Regions from separate parts of the Ensifer sp. ENS08 genome, predicted to be linked through region 2. Evidence: predicted binding sites of a transcription regulator. Region 2 holds the regulator's gene; each other region holds the start of a gene.
The links. The regulator LexA, encoded in region 2, represses DNA repair genes until DNA is damaged. The targets are predictions, from matches to a motif close to TGTTCNNNNTGTGTTCNG.

Region 1: the regulator LexA is predicted to act here: its motif matches at 1,811-1,828, upstream of IB272_RS06235 (ribonuclease).
Region 3: the regulator LexA is predicted to act here: its motif matches at 1,926-1,943, upstream of parE (DNA topoisomerase IV subunit B).

The regions. Positions count from the first base shown of each region.
Region 1 is NZ_JACVBF010000002.1:144,577-148,787, reverse strand. Features, by position in the region: gene ettA (energy-dependent translational throttle protein EttA) at 1-805, opposite strand, end outside; gene IB272_RS06235 (ribonuclease) at 1,015-1,797, opposite strand; gene IB272_RS06230 (alpha/beta hydrolase) at 1,984-2,919, shown strand; gene IB272_RS06225 (DMT family transporter) at 2,931-3,884, shown strand; gene IB272_RS06220 (thiamine pyrophosphate-binding protein) at 3,932-4,211, shown strand, end outside.
Region 2 is NZ_JACVBF010000003.1:54,309-58,519, reverse strand. Features, by position in the region: gene IB272_RS10240 (hypothetical protein) at 1-220, shown strand, start outside; gene IB272_RS10235 (thermonuclease family protein) at 442-1,176, shown strand; tRNA gene IB272_RS10230 (tRNA-Cys) at 1,329-1,402, shown strand; gene IB272_RS10225 (hypothetical protein) at 1,609-1,941, shown strand; gene lexA (transcriptional repressor LexA) at 2,030-2,752, opposite strand; gene IB272_RS10215 (hypothetical protein) at 2,989-3,285, opposite strand; gene IB272_RS10210 (hypothetical protein) at 3,609-4,211, shown strand, end outside.
Region 3 is NZ_JACVBF010000003.1:334,077-338,287, reverse strand. Features, by position in the region: gene parE (DNA topoisomerase IV subunit B) at 1-1,806, opposite strand, end outside; gene IB272_RS11630 (phospholipase) at 2,019-2,939, shown strand; gene IB272_RS11625 (UbiA family prenyltransferase) at 3,170-4,211, shown strand, end outside.

The sequences.
Region 1 (4,211 bases), on a different contig from region 2:
ATTCCTGTTCGCGAGCGATCGCCTTCTGGCGGGACGCCTCTTCGCGACCTTCCTGCTGCATGCGCTTGGCCTTCGCAACCAGGTAGGCCGAGTAGTTGCCCTCGTAGGGGATGCTGCGGCCGCGGTCGAGCTCGAGGATCCAGCCGGTGACGTTGTCGAGGAAGTAACGGTCGTGGGTGATCATCAGCACGGCGCCCGGATACTCGCGCAGGTGCTTTTCGAGCCAGGCGATCGTCTCGGCGTCGAGGTGGTTGGTCGGTTCGTCGAGGAGCAGCAGGTCCGGCTGCGAGAGCAGCAGCTTGCAGAGCGCGACACGACGCTTTTCACCGCCCGACAGGTTGGTGACTTCCGCGTCGCCCGGCGGGCAGCGCAGCGCTTCCATGGCCATTTCGACCTGACTTTCCAGATCCCAGAGGTTCTGGCTGTCGATGATATCCTGGAGCTTGGCGCCCTCTTCCGCCGTCTCGTCGGAATAGTTCATCATCAGTTCGTTGTAGCGGTCGACGATCGCCTTCTTCTTGGCAACCCCTTCCATGGCGTTTTCAAGCACCGTCTTCGTCGGATCGAGCTGCGGCTCCTGCGGCAGGTATCCGACGGTCGCACCTTCGGCCACCCAGGCCTCGCCGGTGAATTCCTTGTCGAGGCCGGCCATGATGCGCAGAACCGTCGACTTACCGGCGCCGTTGGGGCCGAGGATACCGATCTTGGCATCCGGGTAGAACGACAGATGAACGTTCTCGAGAACCTTCTTCGCGCCGTAGGACTTATTAAGCCCGGCCATATGATAGATGAACTGACGTGCCATGAGGGAATGCTCCGCAGGGATAAGGAAATTTGCCCGCTATGTAGGCGAATTATAGGAAGGGGGCAATGATCAAAGGCATCCGCCCCCGCCCTATCCCAAAACGAACATCCCCATCGGAACGCCCGGCAGGCTCTCCCGGAAGGCGCCTAAAGCCGGCGCGGTCCAGGCCGCACCATAAGGCGCTGCCACGGCCGACCGGGCGAAACGCCCTACCCGCGACCGGCAGTATCGGCGATACCCTTGGCGCATTTGAACTCGGTCGTGCCTGCGGCCTGGATCAGCGGCCCGAGGCTCGCAGCCTTCATGACATCGCCCGTGAGCCCGATCGTCAGCCCGGTGATGATGCTGCGGCCCTGCACGGTCTGGCAGCGCATGCGCACCCGGTCGCCGGCTCCAGCGCCAAAACTCTGGTCGAAGGCCTGCTTGATCGCCGCCTCATCGAGTTCCGCACCCACACGCTGGCGGAAAAGTGCCCCGACCGCCGAGCGGTTGAGCTCTTCCAGCATGCGCAGCTGCACCGAGAAATAGTCGTCGACCGAGCCGCTCTGGCAGGTGCCGCTTCGCAGCCACTGGTGCCGGTCGAGACCGGACTGTACCCCGGGCATGGCGATAAGCAGCCGCGCCGCGGTGTCGTCGGCCATGGCAAGCTTCGGCAGCTCTAGCCAGCTGCCCTTGCGGTCGGTTGCCCGCGCTTCTGCCGCGACCCCGCAATAGCTCTTGCGCAGCGGCCACAGGCCATGCAGCGAGAGGTTGGTGGCATCGAAGCGTTCCGCCGTCTGGCTCTCGCATTCCTTGCGTTGCGGCCGCGTCTCGCAGAAACCGGGCTGCCAGCTGACCGCCAGTACGTAGTCGGTGCGGCTGGTTGAACTTGCCGGCGCAGCACCCTTGGATGCGTCTTCACCGGCAGCAAAGGCGCCGGAACCAAGCAACAGCGTCAGCGCCGCCAGGATGCCCGCCACAGAACCTGATATCGCTTTACAAAAACGGACCATGATATACTCCCGCAAAAACAAAACGGGAACAAATATCGCCCAAAACGGGAAAATTGCAACCCCTAATGTAATGCACCGTCAAATCGCTTGTGACCTCATGCGCAACGATCAACAAGCGGCGATTGCCTTTGCCACGCAAATCGATTTGAAATCTCAAAGGTCTGTCGATTGCTTCCGGGAGTAGAGATGTTCGGGCAGGTGAAGACGCATCAGAGCCCGACCGGTGCCAGCTTGAGCTGGCGGCATTTTCCGGCAACCACAGAAGCCCGTGGCATCCTTCTCGTCAGCCATGGCCTTGCCGAGCATTCCGGCCGATATGCCCGCTTTGCCGAGGCGATGGCCGGCCACGGCTTCCATGTCTATGCCCACGACCATCGCGGCCACGGCGCGACGCAGGCGCCTGACGCCCAGCTTGGGATGTTCGCAAGCCGCGACGGCCTCGACAAGATATTCGCGGACATCCGGGCAGTGCGGGAGATTGCGACCACCGCCCATCCGGGCTTGCCGGTCATCCTCTTCGGCCATTCCATGGGTGGACTGATCGCGCTCAATGCCGCCGAAACCGATCCCGGCCTCTACGATGCGCTTGCCGTCTGGAACTCCAACTTCCGGCCGGGCCTTGCCGGCCGTGGCGGACAGGTGATCCTGAAGATCGAAAAGGCGCTCAAAGGGTCTGACGTGCCGAGCCCGCTTCTGACCAAGCTCACCTTCGGCATGTGGGGCGGCGCCATCAAGGATCGCAAGACCGATCTCGACTGGTTGTCGCGCGACGATGCCGAGGTCGCCAAATACGCCGCCGACCCGCTCTGCGGCTTCGATGCGACGGTCTCGCTCTGGCTCGATCTTTTCCGCCTGTCCTTCGATGGAGCCCGGCCCGACCGGCTGGCGCGGCTCCGGAAAAACCTGCCCATTCATCTCGTCGGCGGCAGCGCTGACCCGTCGACCGAGATGGGCAACGCCGTCCGCTGGCTTGGCACGAAGATGAAAGCCGCCGGTCTCAGCGACGTTAGCGTCACCGTCTATGACGGCATGCGCCACGAAACACTGAACGAACTCGGCCGGGACCAGGCGACGGCCGACTTTGCCGCCTGGTGCCTGCGCGCCGTCGCAGGGCGGCGCTGACCGGGAATATCATGGCCGACATGTCGCTTCCCAAGATCGCCGCCGACCACAACCGCATCTCCTTCGGGCTGACGCTGATGGTGATCTCGGTGCTTCTGTCGCCGCTGATCGACATCTTCGCCAAGCTCGCGATCGCCACCGTTCCCTCGGCCGAAATCACCGCCGTGCGCTTTCTGCTGCAGGTCGTCTTCATCCTGCCGATCGTGCTCTTCCGCGGCAGCCTGTTTGATCTCACCTGGAAGAAGACCGGGCTGCACGCGTTGCGCGGCGGTCTGCTGGTCGTGACCATGCTCTCCTTCATTACCACGCTGAAGGTCATGGAAGTCGCCGACGCGATCGCGATCTTCTTCGTCGAGCCGATCATCCTCACGATCCTTGGCAGCATCTTCCTGAAGGAGACGATCGGCTGGCGGCGCTACACCGCCTGCGGCGTCGGCTTCTTCGGCGCGCTGCTCGTCATCCAGCCGAGCATGCAGGAGGTCGGCTGGATCGCCCTTCTGCCTGTTGTGGCCGCCTTCGGTCTTGCCGTTTTCCTGCTCGTCACCCGCATGGTCGCGCAAAATGAGGACCCCTGGTCGATGCAGTTTCACGCCGGCGTCTGGGGCGCGCTCTTCTGTCTCGTGCTGCTTTATTTCGGCGAAGGCACCGGTTCCGGCATCTTCGATCCGGTCTGGCCGGAAGGGTACACCTGGTATTACCTGCTCGGCGTCGGCGTCACCGCCACCATTTCAGGCGTGCTCGGCGTCTATGCCTATCGCGCCGCCCCGGCCTCGGTGCTGGCGCCGCTGCAGTATCTCGAAATCGTTTCGGCCACGATCTTCGGCTGGCTCGTCTTCGGCGACCTGCCCGACGCGCTGAAGTGGCTCGGCATCGCCATCATCATCGGCTCCGGCCTCTACATCATCTGGCGCGAGCGCCGCGTGCACAAGGACACGAGCGTCGCTCCGGTGTCGCCAGCCATCTGAAAACAAAGCCATCTGAAAACAAAAGAAAGACCATCGGGAGGAATATCATGAAAACTGGAGGTCAGCTCATCGTTGACGCGCTCGTCGCCAACGGGGTGAAGCGCATCGCCTGCGTGCCGGGGGAAAGCTATCTCGCCGTGCTCGACGCGCTCTACGACACCGACATCGACGTGCTCGTCTGCCGCCAGGAAGGCGGGGCCGCGATGATGGCGGATGCCTGGGGGCGGCTGACCGGCGAGCCCGGCATCTGCATGGTGACCCGCGGCCCTGGCGCGACCAACGCTTCCGCCGGCCTCCATGTCGCCAAGCAGGATTCGATCCCGATGA
Region 2 (4,211 bases):
TATCGCGCTGCCCGACTCTCCGCTGCTGCGCATCCTGCTGGGTTCGCTGCTGGTGTTCTGCGGTTTTCTCGGTTTCCTGCCCGTGCTGGGCTTCTGGATGATACCGTTGGGCCTGATCGTGCTTTCCCACGACATTCCCTCGGTTCGCCGCCGCCGTCGTCGTCTGGCCGTCTGGTGGGCGCGCTGGCGCGGGAAGGCCAACTCCTCGAACGGCTCCTGAGCCGGACGCCGATTTAACGATCTTGTTGTCGAGGCAGGGCGGTCGGCAGTTTTCGGTTCCTCGCGGCCGTCCCGTACCAATTCCGAATCTCTCAACAAGGGCCGTGGCCGCGCAGGCGAATGACCGGTTCCTCGCGGTCTTCCCCTCTGTTGGGGTGCCCTCGAAAACTTTTCGGCAACCCATCAAACGCATAATGCGGTCTCGAATCAGGATGGGGACCGATGGCCAAAGCCACTACGAAACGTCGACGCCGCAGTTCGGGCCGAAGCACCAGCAAACAGGGCGGCATGGCGCCGTGGTATCTGGCCGCAGCGCTCACCCTTGGCGGCGTCATGGCCTACGACCATCGCGCCGATTTGCGGCACTGGCCGGTGGTTTCGGATGTCATGGCCCTTGCATCGCGATCGGAAACGAAGCCGAAGCCTCAGCGCGCGGTTCCTGAAGCGCAGGAGCGCGTTGCGCAGCAGGCGGATAGGCACAAACCAAATCCGAAGCCCAACCCGGCGACGAAGGTTGTCCTGGCCGCCCCGGTGCCGTCGGTGAATGTCGGCGTCACGCCGCCAACCCCTCTCGTGCGGCCCAATGAAGAGGTGAAGACGGCATCCATCCGTACCGATCAGTTCTATTTTTGCGGCATTCGCAACGACAACTGCGTGATCGATGGCGCGACCTTCGTCTTCCATGGCGAGACGATCCGCGTCGCCGATGTCGATGCACCGCGAATCCGCCAGGCAAGCTGCGACAAGGAGCGTTCGCGCGGCTTCTACGCCAAGCAGCGCCTGCGCGAATTGCTGAATGCAGGCGACTTCAGGCTGATCTCGGCGGGAGGGCGATCAGATGCCAAGGCCGGCGAGAAACTGCGCCTGGTCACCCGCGGTGACCAATCTCTTGGACGTGTACTCGTTTCCGAGGGGCTCGTGCGGCCGTGGGAAGGGCGCCCGACGCCCTGGTGCTGAGATCAGCTGGGAGACGATCGGCGGACATCGTCGATCGTTCTGTGGAAAGTATCCGTCCTGCAATTCGACGGCGCGTTTTTCAGAAAATGCCTCTTGCGGTTTTTCTGCAATCATTCTAAATCCGCGCCAACGCTTGGTTATCCGAGCTGTGAGGCCTCGTGGCGGAGTGGTGACGCAGAGGACTGCAAATCCTTGTACCCCGGTTCAATTCCGGGCGAGGCCTCCAATAATCTCACCTCGTTAAATTTGGTTTGGCGTTCTGCCTTAGGGCAGCGCGGTAAAATTCGCGACACGTCCGCGCAAGCCACGTCTCCTATGCCTCCGTCGGATCTTATCGCTTCGGTGAATTCGGTAGAGGGGGAACGATGACTCCGCTGAGATCAACCGCATCGGTAGCGTCCGTCAACATTAAGAACGGAGGCAATGGCATCAATGAAAAAGAGACTGATCCTGACGGCGTTGGCGTGTTTTGCGGCGACCGCTATGGAGGCGCGCGCGGACGACCTGGTTTTCCAGCTGAAGAACAACACCGGCGCGGTACTGACGAATTTCTATACGTCGCCGGTCGGCGTCAATGAATGGGAAGACGATGTTTTCGGTCGGCAGGTCCTGAACCCCGGCGAGAGCATGGAGATCACCATTGCCGACGGGCGGGACGTCTGCAAATACGACATGCGATTCGAATTCGAGGAAGGCTCGGCCCTCGATACGACCGAGGACACGCAGGATCTCTGCGAACTCGGCGAATACACGATCCACGAATAAGCGATCTGGATTTCAGGTCGCCTTAAATGGAAAGAGCCTCGCCACTTTCAGTGGCGAGGCTCTTTTGATTCGGCGTTCTGCCTGGAATTCAATGGTAGCGGCGGATCAGCCCGACGAGCTTGCCCTGGATTTTCACGCGATCCGGTCCGAAAATGCGCGTCTCGTAGGCGGGGTTGGCCGCTTCGAGCGCAATCGACGCGCCCTTGCGACGGAAGCGCTTCAGCGTCGCTTCCTCGTCGTCCACGAGCGCCACGATGATGTCGCCGGGATTGGCCGAGTTGCCGTTGCGGATGATCACCGTGTCGCCATCGAAGATGCCGGCCTCGATCATCGAATCGCCCTTTACTTCGAGGGCGTAATGCTCGCCGCTGCCGATCATGTCGAGCGGAACGGTAATGTCATGGGTGTTGTTCTGGATCGCCGAGATCGGCACGCCGGCAGCGATGCGGCCCATCACCGGGACGGAAACAGACGTGCTTTCGGCGACCGGCGCCGGCTTCGGCGTGGCAGGAGCGGCGGCCGGCGGCTTTCCGAGGCTGCCCTCGATCACGCTCGGCGAGAAGCCTCTGCGCGGCTGTTGCTGGCCGGCGGCGTAGGCTTCCGGAAGCTTGATGACTTCGAGCGCGCGCGCCCGGTTCGGCAACCGGCGAATGAACCCGCGTTCTTCGAGCGCCGTGATCAAACGGTGAATGCCGGACTTCGACGCCAGGTCGAGCGCATCCTTCATTTCATCGAAAGACGGCGGTACGCCCGACTCCTTCATGCGTTCGTGGATGAACAGAAGCAATTCCTGTTGCTTGCGGGTCAGCATGGCACGTCGCTCCAGAGGCGTGAAACAAATCAAGAACAGACACTATCTGTTCCATATGTGTTCCGCAAGTGCCTAAAATTCCGTGAATTCAGGCAATTGGCTGCTTCTGTGGGGGTCGATTGGTCACTTTTGCGGGAGCGGGGCGGTTTTCGGCGACGGTTGCGTCCCAAAACAGCGCCGGGCAGGCCGGTCGCGCGCGTGATTCGAACGAATCGCGGCTCTCTTCGCGGAGAGACTTAAGTCGCTTGCGAGGCCGAGCAGGCGTCTTCGAACTCCTTCACCGTCTCGGCGCTGTTGTCTTCCGGAAGCACTGCGTCGGCCGCATCGGTCGCAACGGGCGTATCGCCGTCATAAACGAAGGACTGGATGTAGAACGCGAGCGCGCCCTTCCAAACATTGCGTCCATCGATCTGATGGCACGGTACGGCCCGTTCGAAATCGGTCTGGAGTTCATCCACCGTCGCGGCACTGAGCTTGACGTCAGGCATATTGGGCGATGCGACTATCGAAGCGAGAAGCAGGGCGGCAAGCACGGTGATCGTCCACTTGATGAAGGGGTGGGACTAAGGGTTGGTAAACGATGTGAACCGCGCTTTCGTTCCGAAGTCCAGCAAGCATGGCGATCACTCTGCCATGTTCAACAGCTCTTTGCCCGCAGGCTGTGGCTGATTTGCGCCAGCCGCTCCATCTCGACCTCGTCTCGGCCGTTCTTCATGGACCGGCGCGGAGAATGCATCGGAGCTGCCAGCTTTCGCATCGGGCCTGGGGCGCGCAAAAATCCCTGCGGGGAAGGGCCTTCACCGTCTCGACAGGCCTCTAAAAAAAGATAACTTTGCGTGGAAAGTGGGGTGGTTGCATGCATAGATTGTCGTTGGTGGTGCTCGGCCTGTTGCTCACGGCTGGAGCGGCGTCTGCCGAAGAAGGGCGTTCGAATATCTGGAAACGGATCAACGCCTGGACGGTGGGATCCGATCCTTCCCTGGGAGGCTCGTGTTACGCGGCGACGAGCTATGACGCCGGCGCTATCCTTCGTATCGGCTTTTATCCGCGGGGATCGACGAACCTGGCGTTTCTTTCGATCGGCAATGCCGAATGGAAATCCATCGAGCCGCAGCGGGAATACGATGTTGCCTTGCAGCTCGACCGTGGTCGTCAGTGGCCGGCCGTTGCGTTCGGTGTTGATCTGACCGGCGCCAAGGCCCTTGTCGTCAACTTTTCCAACACCGACTTCTTTACCGAATTCGTTCGCAAGAACACCTTGGCGCTGGCCTTCGAGGGGCGCGTCGTCGCGAGCCTCAGCCTGCGTGATTCGATGAAGGCGGTAAGCGAGATGTTCAAGTGCCAGGAGGCGGTGAGCGCCTTGATCCCGAATGGCGGTCAGGGAGCGGCGAACGATCCCTTTGCGGGCGCCGGTGGCAATGCGCCGAACAACGATCCCTTTGCCGGCGGCGGCCAGACC
Region 3 (4,211 bases), 280 kb from region 2:
CTCCTCGCGGTGCGCGTCGTCGCGGGCATAGAGCGTCCTTGCGCCCTGGCTGATGCGATAGAGCGGCGGCACGGCGAGATAGAGGTGACCGCCGCGGATCAGTTCGGGCATCTCCTGGTAGAAGAAGGTGATCAGCAGCGAGGCGATATGCGCGCCGTCGACGTCGGCGTCGGTCATGACGACGATGCGCTCGTAGCGCAGATCCTCTTCCCGGTACTTGCTGCGGGTGCCGCAGCCAAGCGCCTGGATGAGGTCGGCAATCTGCTGGTTGGCGCCGAGCTTTTCGCGACCGGCGCTCGCCACGTTGAGGATCTTGCCGCGCAAGGGCAGGATCGCCTGGTTGGCGCGGTTGCGCGCCTGCTTCGCCGAGCCGCCTGCTGAGTCCCCTTCGACGATGAAGAGTTCGGCACCTTCAGCAGTGTTCTGCGAGCAGTCGGCAAGCTTGCCGGGCAGGCGCAGCTTGCGCACGGCCGTCTTGCGGTTGACTTCCTTTTCCTTGCGCCGGCGCACGCGCTCCTCGGCGCGCTCGACCACCCAGTCGAGCAGCTTGTCGGCCTCGGCCGGATTGTCGGTAAGGTAGTGGTCGAAGGGATCGCGCAGCGCATTTTCGACGATGCGTTGTGCTTCGACTGTCGCTAGCTTGTCCTTGGTCTGGCCGACGAATTCCGGTTCGCGGATGAACACCGACAGCATTCCGGCGGCTGAAATCATCACGTCATCGGTGGTGATGAGCGCTGCACGCTTGTTCTGCTTCAGCTCGGCATAGTTCTTCAGTCCCTTGGTCAGCGCGATGCGGAAGCCCGCCTCGTGCGTACCGCCCTCAGGCGTCGGAATGGTGTTGCAGTAGGAATGAACCTGCTGGTCGCCGCCATACCAGGTGACCGCCCATTCGAGCGAACCGTGACCGTTGGCCTTCTCCGATTTGCCGGCGAAGATCTCGCGGGTAACGGTGAATTCCTTGCCGAGCGTCGCCGCCAGATAGTCCTTCAGGCCGCCAGGGAAGTGAAAGACGGCCTTGTCCGGGATCTCCGAACCTTCCTGCAGCAATGACGGATCGCAGGACCAGCGGATCTCGACGCCACCGAAGAGATAGGCTTTCGAGCGCGCCATGCGGAAAAGCCGGCCGGGCTCGAAATGCGCGTGCGGTCCGAAAATATCCGGGTCCGGATGGAAGCGGACGCGCGTGCCGCGGCGATTGTGCACGTCGCCGAGTTCCTCGAGCCCGCCCTGCGGAATGCCGCGGGAGAAGCGCTGGCGATAGAGCTTGCGATTGCGGGCAACCTCGACTTCGAGCGCGTCGGAGAGCGCGTTGACGACGGAAACGCCGACGCCGTGCAGACCGCCCGAGGTCTCGTAGGCCTTGCCATCGAACTTGCCGCCGGCATGGAGCACCGTCATGACGACTTCGAGCGTCGACTTGCCGGGGAATTTCGGATGGTTTTCGACCGGGATGCCGCGGCCGTTGTCGGTGACCGTCAGGAACCCGTCCGCGTCGAGATGGACCTCGATGAAGTTCGCATGGCCGGCGACCGCTTCGTCCATCGAGTTGTCGATGACTTCGGCAAAGAGATGGTGGAGCGCCTTCTCGTCGGTGCCGCCGATATACATGCCCGGACGACGACGGACCGGCTCAAGGCCCTCGAGCACCTCGATCGCCGACGCATCGTAATCGCTGCCATCGCTGCCTTTCGGGGCAGGGCGCGGCTCTTCGCGCGCGATGGGGGCTGCAGCCACGGCCGGCTTGGCGCTCGGCTGTACGGCCTTCGGTTGCTCGGGCATTGAGAAGAGGTCGCTGTTGTCGTCCATGGGGCCGTTCGGATCGTTCCTGTCGTTCGGGAATGCCAGAGGCCATAGCAAGCCCCAGGCTCTGCCGCCATCCCCCGGCGGTCGAATCACCTGAATTCTGCCAGACTCTCACAGGATACGCGAACAAAAGGAGAATTTCTGGCGCCGGCCGCCGATGATTTTTCGCACGAACGGCCGTGTTTCGGGCCAAGTGTTGCTTTGCGGTGCGGCCAATGGCAAGGCTTGCGGCGAAAGAGGGAGCCCGTCATTTGGCCGTGTCCACAGTTGTTTTTCCGTTTCGTGCCTGCCTGTTCGCCCTGGCCTTGGCAATTGCCGCCTCGCCGGCAGAGGCGCAGACGCTCAAGCCCTACAAGGACGATCTGTTCTCCTATGCCAAGGTGCTTGGCCAGGAGGATGGCGGTGACGATCTGACGATCGACTACCAGGAACTGCGGGATATCAACGAACGCGACGAAATCCCCGAACGCCGGGTGAAGCGCGCCTATGTGTCGCTTGGCGTGAAGAACGAGCAGGCCAATGAAACGCTCGATATCGGTGGCCGCGCGCTCGACGTGACCCGTGTCGGCCCCGATCGCGGCGCCGGCTTCTCGGTCATCTTCATCCATGGCCGCGGCGGCGACCGTCGGCTCGGTGCCAACGACTTTTCCTTCGGTGGAAACTTCAACCGGCTGAAGAACCTCGCCGTCGCAAATGGCGGCGTCTATTACGCCCCGAGCGTCCGGTCCTTCGATACGGCAGGTGCCGCCGATATCGCCGGCCTGGTTCGATACGCGTCCGAACGTTCCGGAGGCCGTCCGGTCGTGCTCGCCTGCGCCTCGATGGGAAGCTTCATCTGCTGGGGTGTCTCGCGCGACGCCTCCGCCGTCGCAGCACTCTCCGGCATGATGGTCATGGGCGGCGTCAGTGATCCGGACTTCACGAAAAGTGCCGCCTACAAGGCGAAGCTGCCGATGTTCTTCAGCCATGGAAGCCGTGACAGCGTCTATCCCGCCGAAGGCCAGAAGGCGCTCTATCGCTCTCTCAAGGCCAAGGGCTATCCGACGCGCTTCGTGCTTTTCGAAACCGGCTCGCACGGAACGCCAGTGCGCATGACCGACTGGCGCGATGCGCTGAACTGGATCGGCAGCCGCTAATGCATGTCGCGCAAAAGTGTGCAGCGGTTTTGCGGCAGCGACATGCATCAAAACAAGAGCCTAAGGCCTGGCGTGTGAATCTTCGTTCACGCGACAGGCGATAGGCGTCGCCCTGCTGCTGTGGATTTGTTAACCAGCCCGCCAATTTGCGAGCGAAACCAAGGCCTACGTTTCCACTCTGGAAAGTTGAAGTCGTGATGATACCGGCAACTATGGCTGGGATGGACTTCATGGACGCGCGCACCGAGACACGGCACATTCCGCTGTGTGTGGATCTTGACGGCACTTTGCTGGCCGCCGACACCCTGTGGGAAGGGGCGGCGATCATCCTGCTGCGCAATCCGCTGATGCTGTTTCCGATGCTGGTCTGGCTGGCAAAAGGTAAGGCACGCCTGAAGCACGAAGTGGCCCTTAGATCCGGTCGCCGTGCGGAAGACTGGCCTTATCGGCAGGCCGTCATCGACCGGCTCATGGAGGAAAAGAAGAGCGGGCGAGAACTCGTCCTCGTGACCGGCGCAGCACCGTCCGTCGCAAAAGACATTGCCGCCCATGTCGGCATGTTCTCCTCGGTCATGCATTCGACCGACGCGCTCAACCTGACGAGCAGCAACAAGCGCCGGGCGCTGGTAGAGCGGTACGGCGACGGCGCCTTCGACTACATGGGCAACAGCCGTGACGATATCGCCGTCTTTGAGGTGGCACGCCGCGCGATCGTGGTCTCGCCCGATGCGGCCGCGGAAAAATGGCGTCGCACCCATGATGCCGAACGGCTCGATACCGGCAAGGTCAGCGTGCTTGCGCCGCTGAAGTCGATCCGCGTGCATCAATGGGCGAAAAACGTGCTCATCGGCGTGCCGATGATCCTCAACCACGAGGTGCTGCATTTCGATGCGATCGTCAGCGTCATCATCGCCTTCTTTGCCTTCAGCTTCCTCGCATCCGCCGTCTACGTCATCAACGATCTCTCGGACCTTGCCAACGATCGCCGCCATGCGAAGAAACGTTACCGGCCGCTCGCGAGCGGCCAGATGTCCGTGCCGACAGCGCTGGTGCTTGCAGGCTGCCTCATCATCGCGTCCGTGGCGCTGACCCTTCTGTTGCCCTGGAAGTTTGCCGGGGTGCTCGCCTTCTACGCCTGCGCGACGACGGCCTATACCTTCGTGCTGAAGCGCAAGCTGCTCGTCGACGTGTTCACGCTCGCCGGCCTCTACACCACACGCATCGTCGCTGGTGCGGCCGCGACCGGCACGGAACTGTCCTTCTGGCTGGTGT